DNA from 3 places in the Kumtagia sp. genome. Region 2 is predicted to be linked to each of the others. Evidence: predicted binding sites of a transcription regulator. Region 2 holds the regulator's gene; each other region holds the start of a gene.
What was found. The regulator PhoB, encoded in region 2, activates phosphate uptake and scavenging genes when phosphate is short. The targets are predictions, from matches to a motif close to TGTCATNNANCTGTCAT.

Region 1 (4,769 bases), on a different contig from region 2:
CGGACGTCTTGGACGACCCCACCCCGGCGACAGGGCGGGACAGGTTCCCCTCCCCCTTGAGGGAAGGGGTTAGGGGTGGGGGTATGTTTGTGCCGTCTTCACCTCCCCTCAAGGGGGAGGTTTGGGCGTCGTGCCATCCCTCCGCCATCTCGCCGAAAAAGCCGTTGGCCCGCCGTGTCTCGCAATGGTCCGTGTCCGAGCAGACGAACATCCGGCCGCCGCGGTCGTCCAGCACCACCTCGTCGAGATAGACCTGCTCGGCGCCGCACAGCGCGCAGGGCTTGTCGAAACGCTGCACCTCGAACGGATGGTCCTCGAAGTCGAGGCTGACGACCTCGGTGTGCGGCGGCAGCGCGTAGATGCGCTTCTCGCGGCCGGCGCCGAAGAGCTGGAGCGCCGCCGACATGTGCATCTTCGGGTTGTCGAATTTCGGCGTCGGCGAGGGATCCATCACATAGCGGCCCTCGACCTTCACCGGGTAGGCATAGGTTGTCGCGATGTGGCCGTTGCGGGCGATGTCCTCGTAGAGCTTGACATGCATCAGCCCGTATTCCTCCAGCGCATGCATCTTGCGCGTCTCGGTCTCGCGCGGCTCGAGGAAGCGCAGCGGCTCGGGGATCGGCACCTGGTAGACCAGCACCTGGCCCTCATGCAGCGGCTGCTCGGGAATGCGGTGGCGGGTCTGGATGATGGTCGCGTTGCTGGTGCTGGTCGTCGTCCCGATGCCCGCGACGCGCTGGAAGAATTTTCGGATCGACACGGCGTTGGTGGTGTCGTCCGCGCCCTGGTCGATGACTTTCAGCACGTCGTCCGGCCCGAGGATCGCGGCCGTGACCTGCACACCGCCGGTGCCCCAGCCATAGGGCATCGGCATCTCTCGGCTGGCGAACGGCACCTGGTAGCCGGGGATGGCGATCGCCTTCAGGATCGCGCGCCGGATCATGCGCTTGGTCTGCTCGTCGAGGTAGGCGAAGTTGTAGGTGGGCGCGTTCACTCTGCCGCCTCCTTCATGTCCGGGAGGCTCTCGTCCCGTGGCTCCGCGTGTTCGGCGCGCATCGAGCGCACGAGGCCGAGCTCGGCCTGGAAGTCGACATAATGCGGCAGCTTCAGGTGCTCGACGAAGCCGGTCGCCTGAACGTTGTCGCAGTGGGAGATGACGAACTCCTGGTCCTGCGGCGGCGCGACGATGTCCTCGCCCAACTCCTCGGCGCGCAGCGCGCGGTCGCACAGGGCCATCGCCATCGCCTTGCGTTCGGACTGGCCGAAGACCAGGCCGTAGCCGCGCGTGAACTGCGGCGGCGCCTTGGCCGATCCCTTGAACTGGTTCACCATCTGGCATTCGGTGAGCTGCACGCGGCCGACCGGCACGGCGAAGCCGAGCTCCGGCGAAAAGACCTCCACCTCCACCTCGCCGATGCGGATTTCGCCGGCAAAGGGGTGGGAACGGGCGTAGCCGCGCTGCGTCGAATAGCCGAGCGCCAGGAGAAAACCTTCGTCGCCGCGCGACAGGCTTTGCAGCCGCATGGCGCGCGACAGCGGAAACTCCATCGGCGTCTGGTTGATGTCGCCCGGCTCTTCGAGCGGCGACGGGTCGAGGTCCTCCTCGATCAGACCCTCGGCGCCCAGGATGTCGGCGATGCGCGATACCGGCTCTTCGGCGCCCATGCGCAGGCGGCCCGGTTCCACTTCGGCATCGCCGTCCAGTTCCTCGTCGAGCAGGCGGTGCGTGTAGTCGAAGGTCGGGCCGAGCAGCTGTCCGCCGGGAAGATCCTTGTAGCAGGCGGAGACCCGCCGCTCGATCAGCATGGCGCCGGTGTCGACCGGCTCGGCGTAGCCGAAGCGGGGAAGGGTCGTGCGATAGGCGCGGACCAGGAAGATCGCCTCGATCAGGTCACCGCGCGCCTGCTTGATCGCCAGCGCCGCCAGCCGGCGATCGTAGAGCGAGCCCTCGCTCATCACGCGATCGACGCCGAGCGCCAGCTGCTCGGCGATCTGGTCCAGCGTCAATGCCGGCACCGAACGGTCGCCGCGGCGGCGGTCGGCCAGCAGGTGATGGGCATTGTCGATGGCGGCTTCCCCGCCCTTGACGGCGACATACATGGCTCAGCCCTCCTGCTCTACGAGGCGCGCCGAGCGCGGCAGACAGGCGAGCGCATCGCCGGCCGTCAGGATCAGGTCGACGCCGCGCGGGAAGCGCCTCGTATTCTCCGCCCATTGCGCGGCGAAATCGGCCGGCAGGCCGCGCGGGGCGATGGTTGCTTCACGCTTGATGCCCGGCCCGCGGAAGGTCAGCGGAGGCCCACTCTCCAGGGATTCGAGCTGAAGGATCAACGTGGTCGAGCGGTCCGGATATTCCTGCGTGCCCTGCGCGAACTGGTCGAGCGGCGGCATGCCGGCCGGATCGCCGAACAGCGCGAAGGTGGCTTCGTCCGGCGCGCTGGCAAAGCGGGTGCCGGTGTGAAAGCCCAGCCAGGCCCGAACCGCTTCGCTTCCGCTTAGCAAAGGGTCCAGCCAGACGGGTGTGTCGGCATCCATCAAGGTGCATGCAATGGCGCCGGCCAGCGGCGTCAGCGGCGCGGGCGGTGTCGCATTCGGCCCGATTCTCACGATGCCGGCCGGTCGCGCCATCGCATCCATGACGGCGCGGAACGTCGCCTGGGCTTCCAGCACCGGTTCGGCGAACCCGCCCTCGAGCATGTGCGCCTCGGCTTGCATCAGTCTTCTCCGCGCACCAGGGTGAAGAAATCGACCCGCGTCGCGGCCGTCTGCTGCCGGCGGGTCTCGTCGGCCCGGTCCAGTTCCTCCTGCATCGGCGCGACCACTTCCGCGTCGATCAGCGCCGCGGTCTCCAGATTCTGGCAGAGCGCGTCGATGATTGCCGAAAGCCGCGCCTTGGTGCCGTCGCGTCCCAGCGCCATGGCATGGCCGACCGATCCGTCCTCCAGCCTGACGCTGGCGCGCGTCACCGTCGCCTCGCCGAGATTGAAGGCTTCGCCGGTGCCGCCGATGCGCCCGCGCAGCATGACCAGGCCGGATTCCGGATCGCGCAGGGTCTTGTGCGCGGGATCGAGGCCCAGCCTGTCCCATAGTTCCTGCAGCCGGCCGGCCTTGCAGCGCGCCAGAACCGACATGCGGTTCTTCCGGGCGGCAATGTGGGCTTCTGCTTCCATCGGCATTCTCAATTTGTATATTGATCTAGACAACACGATAAGTTAACCCATGCCTAGCGCGTCCGCATGACGGGCGGATGACAAACGGGCAGGCGGCCGGAATGGAAAAGAGGTCAGGGCTTCAGCGTGGTGTCGGCGTCGCCTTGTGGCGGCAGATCGCCGACGGCATCCGCCACGGCATCGCGACCGGGCTGGCCGATGCGAACGGCCGGCTGCCGCCCGAATCCCGGCTCGCCGAACGCTTTGGCGTCAATCGGCATACGGTGCGCGCCGCGATCTCGGCGCTGGCGCATGAAGGCGTGCTGCAATCGGAACAGGGACGCGGTACCTATGTCCGCCGCCAGAAGCGGCTGATCTACCCGATCGGCGAGCGCACGCGGTTTTCCGCCGGCCTGCACGACCAGGCGCGCGAGACGCGCAGCGAAATGATGAGCGCGATGATCGAGCCGGCGCGCGAGCCGATCGCCTCGGCGCTCGGCCTCGAGGCCGGGGCTCGATCGATACGCATCGAGAGCCTCGGGACGGCCGACGGCGTGCCGGTGTCGCGCGCCACCTCATGGTTCGACGCGGAACGCTTCCCGGGGATCGCCGACATCTATGCAACGACCGGTTCGATCACCGAGGCGCTGGCGGCCTGCGGCGTCGCCGACTATCGCCGCGCCTCGACCGGAATAGAGGCGCGCCACGCCGACGAGGTCGACAGGCAGGAGCTGCGGCTTGCGCCCGGCGCCATCGTCATCGTCACCCGGGCGCTCAACGCCGACCTGTCCGGCACGCCGATCCAGTATTCGGTGACGCGGTTCCCGGCCGATCGCGTCGAACTGGTCGTCGGAACCGGACGTGCAGCTGTTTGAGCGGCGCCTTGCCTTGCGGCCCCTCCTGCCTTCGCTATCGTATGTTGCCTCGTGCCGCGGGATTTGTGCCATAAGACCGGTCGCCCCACGAAAACGATTCCATGTCGCAGACCCAAAGCCTTTTCGATCCGCTGATTGGCCGTGACGGCGCCGAGCATCCGCTTGCCGTGCTGAAGCGCGTCTACGGCTATGCCGCGTTTCGCGGCAAGCAGGCCGCCGTCGTCGAGCGGGTCGTGGCGGGTGGCGATGCCGTGGTGCTTTTTCCGACCGGCGCCGGCAAGTCGCTCTGCTTCCAGGTTCCGGCGCTTTGCCGCCGCGGCGTGGGCATCGTCGTTTCGCCGCTGATCGCGCTGATGCGCGATCAGGTGGAGGCCCTGAGACAGCTCGGCGTACGCGCCGCCGCGCTGAATTCCTCGCTGACGCGCGAAGAGTTTTCGGAGGTCCGCCGAGCGATCTCCGCCGACGATCTCGACCTTCTCTACGTCACGCCCGAGCGCATCGTAACGCCCGGCTTCCGCGACCTGATCGGCAATGCCAGGATCGCGCTGTTTGCGATCGACGAGGCGCACTGCGTCTCTCAATGGGGGCACGACTTCCGGCCGGAATATCGCGAGCTCGGCCATCTTGCCGCGCATTTTCCGGGCGTGCCCCGCATCGCACTGACGGCGACGGCCGACCCGCATACCCGCATGGACATCATCGAGCGGCTGGGCCTCGAGGACGCCGAGGTGTTCACGACGTCGTT
Region 2 (4,769 bases):
CCGACGGCTTCGAGACCGATAAATGGGCGCCGTTCTCGCCGGTCAGCGGACGGCTCGACGCCTTCGAGTGGCGGGTGCCGGTCGAGCGGCTGGGCACGCTGATCGAGGAAGAGAAAGCGCCGGTCGCTCCGGTCGAGCCGCCGGTGCTGGAGGCGCCCGCTCCGGTTCCCGCGCCCGGGCCGGTGGTCGAGGTCCAGGCCGAGCCGGCGCCGCCGAAATCGGTGCCGCCGCCCGCCCCGGAACCGGCGAACGACCGCAAGCCGGCCGAGCCGCAGCCCGCGAAGCCGGCTGCCGTCGCCGGCGTGGTTGCACCGGCGTTTGCAGACACCACATTTGTCGATGATGAAAGCGAACCGACGCAGCCGCCCTTGCCGGACGATCCCGGCGTCGACCCTGACGAGGCCGCCAAGCCCCGGCGGCGCTTCAGCCTGTTCTGATGAGTGACCCCTCGATGCTCGAACGCATGATCTCCTTCCTCAAGGAGCTGCCGCGCAACGGCGGCACCGCCGCGCGCGGCGACGATCCGCGGGTCGCCGCGGCGGCGCTGATGTATCATGTGATGGATGCGGACGGCGTGCGCCAGGACGCCGAGTGGGACCGCATCAAGCAGCTGCTCGGCGAAACCTACCACATTGGCGGGCGCGAGCTCGACGATCTCGTCAATGCCGGCGAGAACGCCGAGCACGAGGCGATCGACCTCTACGCCTTCACCAGCGTGCTTAACCGGCATCTCGACGACGAGGGCCGCATCGCTTTCATCCGGCTGATGTGGGACGTCGTCTATGCCGACGGCGTGCTGCACGAGCTCGAGGACAACACGCTGTGGCGGGTGGCGGAACTGCTCGGCGTCGACGGCCGCGACCGCGTCCTGGCGCGGCAGGACGCGGCACGCAGGGTTCCAGGAGCCAAGGGCACGCCATCGAATGAGTAGGCTGGGGGCGGACGCCGGTCGACCGCGCGTCCTCGTCGTGCTGCATCAGGAAACATCCAGCCCCGGGCGGGTCGGCCACATGCTGATCGAGGCGGGGTTCGAACTCGACGTCCGGCGGCCGCCGCTCGGCGACGCGCTGCCGGAGACGCTTGTCCACCATGCCGGCGCCGTTGTCTTCGGCGGGCCGATGAGTGCCAACGATCCCGAGGATTTCGTCAGGCGCGAGACCGACTGGCTGGCCGTGCCGCTGAAGGAGAACCGTCCCTTTCTCGGCATCTGCCTCGGCGCGCAGATGCTGGTCAACCATCTCGGCGGCAAGGTCGAAGGCCACCGCGACGGGCTGGTCGAGATCGGCTGGTATCCGCTCAAGGCCACCGACGACGGCAGGAAACTGATGCACTGGCCGGAGATGGTCTACCAGTTCCACCGCGAGGGCTTTTCGCTGCCTTCCGGCGCCTCGCTGCTGGCCACCGCCGAGCACTATCCCAACCAGGCCTTCCGCTACGGCGACAACGCCTGGGGCATCCAGTTCCATGCCGAGCTGACGCGGGTGATGATGCACCGCTGGGTGGTGCGCGGCGCGCACCGCTTCGAGCTGCCGGGCGCGCAGCCCGGCCGCGACCATCTCGGCGGCCGCATGATCTGGGACATGCACCTCAAGCGCTGGCTGGCGGAATTTCTCGAAACGGTGTTCGGAAAACCGGAGGTCGGCTGACCGCGAGCCTCAATGCTCGGTCAGCGCCTCGTTGAGCAGGTCGAGATCGACGTAGAAATAGCGCACCAGGCAGAGCTGGACCTCTTCGGCGTCGAAGCCGTGGCTCCTCAGATAGGAGACCGATTCGTAGATCGCCCGCCGGTCGACGAGCTTGGTCTTGATGCCGCCCTGCGCCTCGATGAAGGCGTCCATCTCGGCAATGTTCCGGTGCTTTGAAAGTGTCTGCATGTGTGCCCCCACATCACACGCACAAGTTTAGCGAATTGTGGATAACAAAATACTAACGATTGCGCGAGCGGTTCGTTGGGGGGCTATTCGTCGCTGATGGCGTAGCCGGCGCCGCGCACGGTGCGGATGACGTCCGGCATCCGTCCGTTGTTCACCGCCTTGCGCAGCCGTCCGACATGCACGTCGACCGTGCGCTCGTCGATATAGATCGTCTCGCCCCAGACGTTGTCGAGGAGCTGTCCGCGCGAAAACACCCGGCCGGGATGCCGCATCATGAATTCGAGCAGGCGGAACTCGGTCGGGCCGAGCCTGATCTCGCTTTTCTTGCGGTAGACGCGATGCGATTCGCGGTCGAGCACGATGTCGCCGACCTTGAGCACGGAGGACAGCACCTCCGGCTTGGCGCGCCGCAGCAGCGCCTTCACCCGCGCCACGAATTCCGGCGTCGAGAACGGCTTGACCAGGTAATCGTCGGCGCCGGTGGCCAGGCCGCGGACCCGGTCGCTCTCCTCGCCGCGCGCCGTCAGCATGATGATCGGCAGGCGCTCGGTCTCCGGCCGCATCCTCAGCCGCCGGCACAGCTCGATGCCGGAGAGCGCCGGCAGCATCCAGTCGAGCACCAGCAGGTCCGGCACGTTCTCCTGCAGCCGGATCTCGGCCTCGTCGCCGCGCGCGACGACCTCGACCTGGTAGCCTTCGGTCTCCAGGTTGTAGCGCAGGAGCACGCCCAGCGGCTCCTCGTCCTCAACCACCATGATTTTTGGAGCGATCATCGCGCCTCGCTTCTACTCGGCCAGCACGGTCGTCGCCGTCTCGTCCTGCTTCGGCCGGTTGGCCGGAAGCTGCGAGCCGGTCAGCACATAATAGGCGTTCTCGGCGATGTTGGTCATATGGTCGCCGATGCGCTCGAGATTCTTGGCGCAGAACAGGAGATGCGTGCAGGCGGTGATGTTGCGCGGATCCTCCATCATGTAGGTGAGGAGCTCGCGGAACACCGAGGTGTATTTGAGGTCGATCTTCTCGTCGTCGACGCGAAGCGTCCGCAGGTCCTCGGGCTTGCGCGCCGCATAGGCGGCGATCACGCCCTTGATCTGCGCCAGCACCAGCGTCGCCATGTCGTCGATGCCGTGCGACAGGCCGCGCGGCGTCGAGCCCTCGCCGACCGCGCCGACGCGCTTGGCGACGTTCTTGGCGAGGTCGCCGATGCGCTCCAGGTCGCCGGCCATGCGGATGGCGCCGAGCACGGCGCGCAGGTCCTGCGCCATCGGCTGGCGCTTGGCGATCAGCGTGATGGCGCTGTCGTCGATCTCGCGCTGCTTGGCGTCCATCACGGCGTCTTCCGAGATGATGCGCTGCGCCGCCGCCGCGTCGGTATGGAGCAGCGCGCGGATCGCATCGCGGACCATCGAGGCCGCCAGGTCCGACATCTCGCGGATCAGCTTGTCGATGTGCTCGAGATCCTGGTCGAAGGAGGAGACGGTATGTTCGCCCATTGCAGCTTTCCTCAATACCCACTCAGCCGAAGCGGCCGGTGATGTAGTCCTGCGTGCGCTTGTCGTCGGGATTGGTGAACATCTTGTCGGTCGCCCCCTCCTCGACGAGATAGCCCAGATGGAACATGGCGGTGCGCTGCGACACGCGCGCCGCCTGCTGCATGGAATGGGTCACGATGACGATGGTGTAGTTCTGCTTGAGCTCGTCGATGAGCTCCTCGACCTTGGCCGTGGCGATCGGGTCGAGCGCCGAGCACGGCTCGTCCATCAGGATCACTTCCGGCGACACGGCGATGGCGCGGGCGATGCACAGGCGCTGCTGCTGGCCGCCGGAAAGCCCGGTGCCGGGCTCGTTCAACCGGTCCTTGGCCTCGTTCCACAGCGCCGCCTTCTTGAGGCTCGACTCGACGATCTGGTCCAGTTCGGACTTGTTCTTGGCGAGCCCGTGGATCTTCGGTCCGTAGGCGACGTTCTCGTAGATCGACTTGGGGAACGGGTTGGGCTTCTGGAACACCATGCCGACGCGGGCGCGCAGCTCGACCACGTCGATCTTCGGGTCGTAGACGTCCTCACCGTCAAGCGTGATCTTGCCAGTCACGCGGGCCGAGTCGATGGTGTCGTTCATGCGGTTGAGGCAGCGCAGGAAGGTCGACTTGCCGCAGCCCGACGGGCCGATCAGCGCCGTCACCTGGTTCTGCCGGACGTCGAGGTCGACGTCGAACAGCGCCTGCTTGTCGCCGTAGAAGACGCCGACCTTGCGGCCCTGCATCTTGATCACTTCGTTGGGCTTCGCAGTCATACCGCCGCTCACCGCCTCTTCGAGTTTCTCTTGGCTCATGATGTTCATGATATCTGCCCCCGTCTACCAGCGTCTTTCGAATCGCCGGCGCAGCACGATTGCGGTGATGTTCATCGCCATGAGGAACACCAGCAGGATGATGATGGCGCCGGACATGCGCTCGACGAAGGCGCGTTCGGCCTCGTTCGCCCACATGTAGATCTGCACCGGCAGCGCCGTGGCCGGATCGAGCGGCGTCTTCGGATAGTCGGCGACGAAGGCCACCATGCCGATCAGCAGCAGCGGCGCGGTCTCGCCGAGCGCGCGGGCGAGCCCGATGATCGTGCCCGTCAGGATGCCGGGCGTGGCCAGCGGCAGCACGTGCTGGAACACGGTCTGCGTCTTGGAGGCGCCGAGCCCGAGCGCGGCCGAGCGGATCGACGGCGGCACCGCGGCCAGCGCGGCGCGCGTCGCGATGATGATGGTGGGCAGCGTCATCAGCGTCAGCACCAGGCCGCCGACCAGGGCAGCCGAGCGCGGCAGGCCGAGGAAGTTGATGAAGACGGCGAGGCCGAGCAGGCCGAACACGATCGACGGGACCGCGGCCAGGTTGTTGATGTTGAC
Region 3 (4,769 bases), on a different contig from region 2:
GGAGCGATCTGCTTGGGAGCGTGGCTCTTGAGCGCAACGCCGCGCCCGGACAGGCTGGGATTGGTCATGAAATATTCCTGGGCGTTGAACGGTTCCTCGCCCTCGTCCGGCGCGATCCGCCGCGAGGTGCCGTCAGGCAATACTTCAAAGCTCTGCTGGTTGTCCATGATGTTGCCGAGCATGATCTGGCCCAGCACCTGTTCATGCACAGTGGGATTGGTGATGGGCACCAGGGTCTCGACGCGGCGGTCGAGATTGCGCGGCATCATGTCGGCCGAGCTGATATAGAGGATGGCCTCGTCGTCCGGCAGGCCGTGGCCGTTGCCGAAGCAGAAGATGCGGCTGTGTTCGAGGAAACGGCCGACGATCGACTTCACCCGGATGTTGTCGGACAGGCCCGGCACCTGCGGCCTGAGGCAGCAGATGCCGCGCACCACGAGGTCGATCTCGACGCCGTTGCGACTCGCCTCGTAGAGCGCGTCGATGACCGTCGGATCGACGAGCGAATTCATCTTCATCCAGATGCGCGCCGGGCGCCCGCCGCGGGCGTGCTCGATCTCGTCGGCTATGTGCTTGAGAATGCGGCTGCGCAGCGTCAGCGGCGACATGGCGATCGCCATCTCCTCGGCAGGCTCGGCATAGCCGGTGATGTAGTTGAAGATGTGGGCGACGTCGCGGGCGATGCGCGGGTCGGTCGTGAAGAACGACAGGTCGGTGTAGATGCGCGCGGTGATCGGATGGTAGTTGCCGGTGCCGAGATGCACGTAGTTGCGCAGCCGGCCGTCCTCGCGGCGCACCACCAGCGACATCTTGGCATGGGTCTTCAGCTCGAGGAAGCCGAACACCACCTGCACGCCGGCGCGCTCCAGGTCGCGCGCCCAGCGGATGTTGGCTTCCTCGTCGAAGCGCGCCTTGAGCTCGACCAGCGCGGTGACCGACTTGCCGGCCTCGGCGGCATCCACCAGCGCGCGCACGATCGGGCTGTCGTTGGAGGTGCGGTAGAGCGTCTGCTTGATCGCGACGACGTCCGGATCGACGGCGGCCTGGCGCAGAAACTGCACCACCACGTCGAAGGACTCGTAGGGATGGTGGACGACGATGTCCTTCTCGCGGATCGCCGCGAAACAATCGCCGCGATGCTCGCGGATGCGCTCGGGAAAGCGCGGATTGTACGGCACGAACTTCAGGTCGTCGCGGGCGACGGCGACGATCTCGGAGATCTGGCCGAGCGCCAGCGGACCGTCGATGACGCTGATGCGGCTCGACGACACGCCGAGTTCGCCGGCGACGAAATCGCGCAGTTCCGCCGGCATCCGGCCGTCGAACTCGATGCGGATGACCGAGCCGCGCCGGCGCCGCTTCAGCGCCGTCTCGAACAGCCGCACCAGATCCTCCGATTCCTCCTCGACCTCGATGTCGCTGTCGCGGATGAGGCGGAAGGTGCCGGAGCCTTGCAGCTCGTAGCCCGGAAACAGCCGGCCGATGAAGATGCCGACCGCCTCCTCGAGCGGGATGAAGCGCACCTTGGACTTGCCGTTGGCCGACTTGCCGTCCGGCAGCCGGATGTAGCGCTTCAGCGCCACCGGCAGCCTCAGCAGGGCGTTCATCTCCTCGCGATCCTTCAGATGCCTCAGCTGGAGAGCGATCGAGAAGCCGAGATTGGGAATGAACGGGAACGGATGCGCGGGGTCGATCGACAGCGGCGTCATCACCGGAAAAATCTGCTCCTGGAAATGGTCCTCCAGCCAGGCCTGCTCCTCCCTGGTCAGCGCCTCGGCCGTCAGGGTCTCTATTCCCTCGGCCTTCAGCAGCACCATCAGCGCGGCGAGGCTGGTCTGCTGGTCCTCCTGCAGGCGGCTGACCTCGAGCAGCAACTGCTCGAGCTGCTGCTCGGGCGTGCGCCCGTCGGGGCTGCGCAGCGTGATGCCCTCGCGCACCTGGCCGGCGAGGCCGGCGACGCGCACCATGAAGAACTCGTCGAGATTGGCGGCGGAGATCGACAGGAAGCGCACGCGCTCCAGCAGCGGATGATGATCGTTCTGCGATTCCTCCAGCACCCGGCGGTTGAACTGCAGCCACGAGAACTCGCGGTTGACGAAACGGTCGGGATTGCCCGCGGCCGCGTCGCCCGCCGGCACCTCGGCGGTCGCGAACTCGGTCTGCAATGGTCTCAGTTCGTTCATGGCGGCAAAACCCCGGCTATCGCCCGCACCTAACGCGGCAAGCCTACCTCCTGACAGGCGAATGTGACAGTTTGATTTCAGAAAGCGCAAGACGATTGGCGGACGGCATCGAGCCTGATAAGAGGCTGCCAGAACTTTCAGGAGACAGCGATGGCCGGCGGTTCCATTCCCCATTTCCAGAACGACGCGGGGCATGCGGCGATCGACATCGGCGTCAAGGAGTTCATGTGCGTGGGCGCCAATCCGCCCTTCGACCATCCGCATGTCTTCCTCGACATGGGCGCCGAGGACGAGAAGGTCTGCCCCTACTGCTCGACGCTCTTCCGCTACGACCCGGCGCTGAAGGCGACCGAGACGCGCCCCGACGGCTGCTTTTACCACCAGCGTTCGGCAGCCTGACCCACGGCCCGGCGGGGCCGCGGTGCCCGTCGACCACCCGTCCGACATCATCGTCGCCGGCGCCGGCATCGCCGGGCTTACCGCGGCGCTCGCCTTTTCCACACGCGGCTTTCCCGTCCGGGTGTTCGAGCGCTCGCCGGAACTGCGCGACATCGGCGCCGGGCTGCAACTCTCCCCCAACGCGACGCGCATCCTCGGCCGGTTGGGCGTGCTTGGCGACATCGAAGCCGTCGCCGTCCGTCCGCCCGCCATCGTGCTGCGCCGTGCCAGGGATCTGCGGGAACTCGCCCGCGTCCCGCTCGGCGAGCAGGCGGAAGCGCGCTGGGGGGCGCCTTATCTGGTCGTCCACCGCGCCGATCTACAGGCGGTACTGCTGGCGGCGATCGCGCGCCACGGCACGATCAGGATCGAGACCGGCGCCACTGTGCTCGGCATGACGGCCGGCGCTGATGGCGCGGCGACGTCCGTTCAAACCGGCGACGCCGTGCACGGCGGTCCCTTGCAGACCGTCGTGGGCCGGCTGGTCGTCGGCGCCGACGGCGTGTGGTCCGGGCTGCGCCAAAAGATGCACCCGGCGGGTGGCATGAGCCGCTTTGCAGGCCATGTCGCCTGGCGCCGTACGCTCTCCGCCAACCATCCGCTGGCCGCCGGCCTGTCGCTCGGCAGCGCGGTCAACGCCTTCCTGCATCCGGGCTTTCACCTCGTCGCCTATCCGGTGCGGGCCGGCGCCGAAGTCAACCTCGTGGCCTTCACGCCGGGCAGGAGCCTGGCCGAGGACTGGTCCGCCAAAACCGACCCGGAGCCGCTGCGCCGGGCGATGGAGCATACGGCACGCCCCCTCGCCGCGCTCGCCGACGACGACGCGGCATGGACGGCGTGGCCGATCCATACCGCCGACGACAACCATCGCTGGACCGATCCCGGCGGCCTCACGCTGATCGGCGACGCGGCGCATGCGATGACGCCGTTCGCCGCGCAGGGGGCGGCTATGGCGATCGAGGATGCGGACACGCTTGCCGCCTTCGTCGCGGCGCGGCCGGACAGGCTTGCCGAGGCGCTGGCGGACTGGGAGGCGTCACGCCGCCCGCGCATCAGCCGCGTCGCCCGGCGCGGCGCCTTCAACCGCTTCGTCTGGCATGCGGCTGGGCCGGTCGCGCGGGCGCGCGATCTCGCGCTCGCCCTGCGGGCGCCCGAAAAGCTGATGGCCGATCTGGATTGGCTCTACGGGCCGGAGAACAAGCCCGGCTGAGCACCGGCCTCAATTGTACAGGTCGAGCGACCAGCGCAGCGTCGCCGGCAACGGACTCCACAGGCCGGTGGTGATGCCTGCCTCGCGCAAGGCGCGGGCCGTCCAGGTGTTGCAGCCGAGCAGCGCGGTGAAAGTGCCGTCGGCCTCGTAGAACTTGTCGAAGCGGCCGTAGCCGACGCCCGGAATGATCAGCGGCCCTTCGGCGTCGTCGAAAAAGCTGTCGCGAATGAAGGCCAGCATCGCGGTGAACTGCCGCTCGTCGACCTCGAAGCCGGCGACATCGGGATGCGGCTCGGCGATGGCGCCGGCGATGTCGATGTGCATGGCCGCGCGGTCGAGCGTCAGGCCGCGCAGCAGGGGCAGCGGCCGCAACTGATCCCAGGTCGGCGTGGCGATGTAGAACTCGCGGCTGCCGCGGCCGAACACGAGATACTTGACCTCCGGCGCGTCGAGCGGCATGCCGTCGCGCAGGAGGAAGCCGAACGTCTCCACCACCTCGTCGTCCACCGGCACGGCGATGTCGGTGTGGATCGGGTTGGACAGCACAAGAATCCGGCGCGTCTTCGGCCCTTCGTCGGCCGCCACCCCGAGCAGCGGCCGCGGCACCAGCGCGCCCAGCGCGACCACCGCCGCGAACAGGCCGACGGCCCACGCCATCATGCGGAAAAGCCGCCTCATTCCCATCTCCTATCCGCGCGATTCGCAGGCCCGCACAGGAAAAACCCGGCGATTGCGCCGGGCTCAAGGCAATTCCGTCGTCGGCCGCCTAGTGCAGGATCTGGCTGAGGAAGAGTTTCGTCCGCTCGTGCTGCGGATGGTCGAAGAACTCGGCCGGCGTGTTCTGCTCGACGATCTGGCCTTGGTCCATGAAGATGACGCGGTTCGCCACCTTCCTGGCAAAACCCATCTCGTGGGTGACGCACAGCATGGTCATGCCT

Region 1: phnF (phosphonate metabolism transcriptional regulator PhnF) is a predicted target of PhoB. The motif match lies at 3,237-3,253, and genes of this name have one in related genera.
Region 3: AC5JDC_RS01905 (RNA degradosome polyphosphate kinase) is a predicted target of PhoB. The motif match lies at 2,247-2,263, and genes of this name have one in related genera.

Annotation. Positions count from the first base shown of each region.
Region 1 covers NZ_JCACER010000107.1:57,136-61,904, forward strand. Annotated here, with positions in the region: gene AC5JDC_RS28025 (alpha-D-ribose 1-methylphosphonate 5-phosphate C-P-lyase PhnJ) at 1-943, opposite strand, end outside; gene AC5JDC_RS28030 (carbon-phosphorus lyase complex subunit) at 991-2,100, opposite strand; gene phnH (phosphonate C-P lyase system protein PhnH) at 2,104-2,715, opposite strand; gene phnG (phosphonate C-P lyase system protein PhnG) at 2,715-3,170, opposite strand; gene phnF (phosphonate metabolism transcriptional regulator PhnF) at 3,272-4,024, shown strand; gene recQ (DNA helicase RecQ) at 4,126-4,769, shown strand, end outside.
Region 2 covers NZ_JCACER010000001.1:68,389-73,157, reverse strand. Annotated here, with positions in the region: gene AC5JDC_RS00335 (heme biosynthesis protein HemY) at 1-437, shown strand, start outside; gene AC5JDC_RS00330 (tellurite resistance TerB family protein) at 452-931, shown strand; gene AC5JDC_RS00325 (glutamine amidotransferase) at 924-1,646, shown strand; gene AC5JDC_RS00320 (hypothetical protein) at 1,656-1,874, opposite strand; gene phoB (phosphate regulon transcriptional regulator PhoB) at 1,958-2,647, opposite strand; gene phoU (phosphate signaling complex protein PhoU) at 2,660-3,367, opposite strand; gene pstB (phosphate ABC transporter ATP-binding protein PstB) at 3,390-4,214, opposite strand; gene pstA (phosphate ABC transporter permease PstA) at 4,230-4,769, opposite strand, start outside.
Region 3 covers NZ_JCACER010000005.1:58,745-63,513, reverse strand. Annotated here, with positions in the region: gene AC5JDC_RS01905 (RNA degradosome polyphosphate kinase) at 1-2,183, opposite strand, end outside; gene AC5JDC_RS01900 (zinc-finger domain-containing protein) at 2,334-2,582, shown strand; gene AC5JDC_RS01895 (FAD-dependent monooxygenase) at 2,605-3,831, shown strand; gene AC5JDC_RS01890 (TIGR02117 family protein) at 3,841-4,509, opposite strand; gene AC5JDC_RS01885 (amino acid ABC transporter ATP-binding protein) at 4,598-4,769, opposite strand, start outside.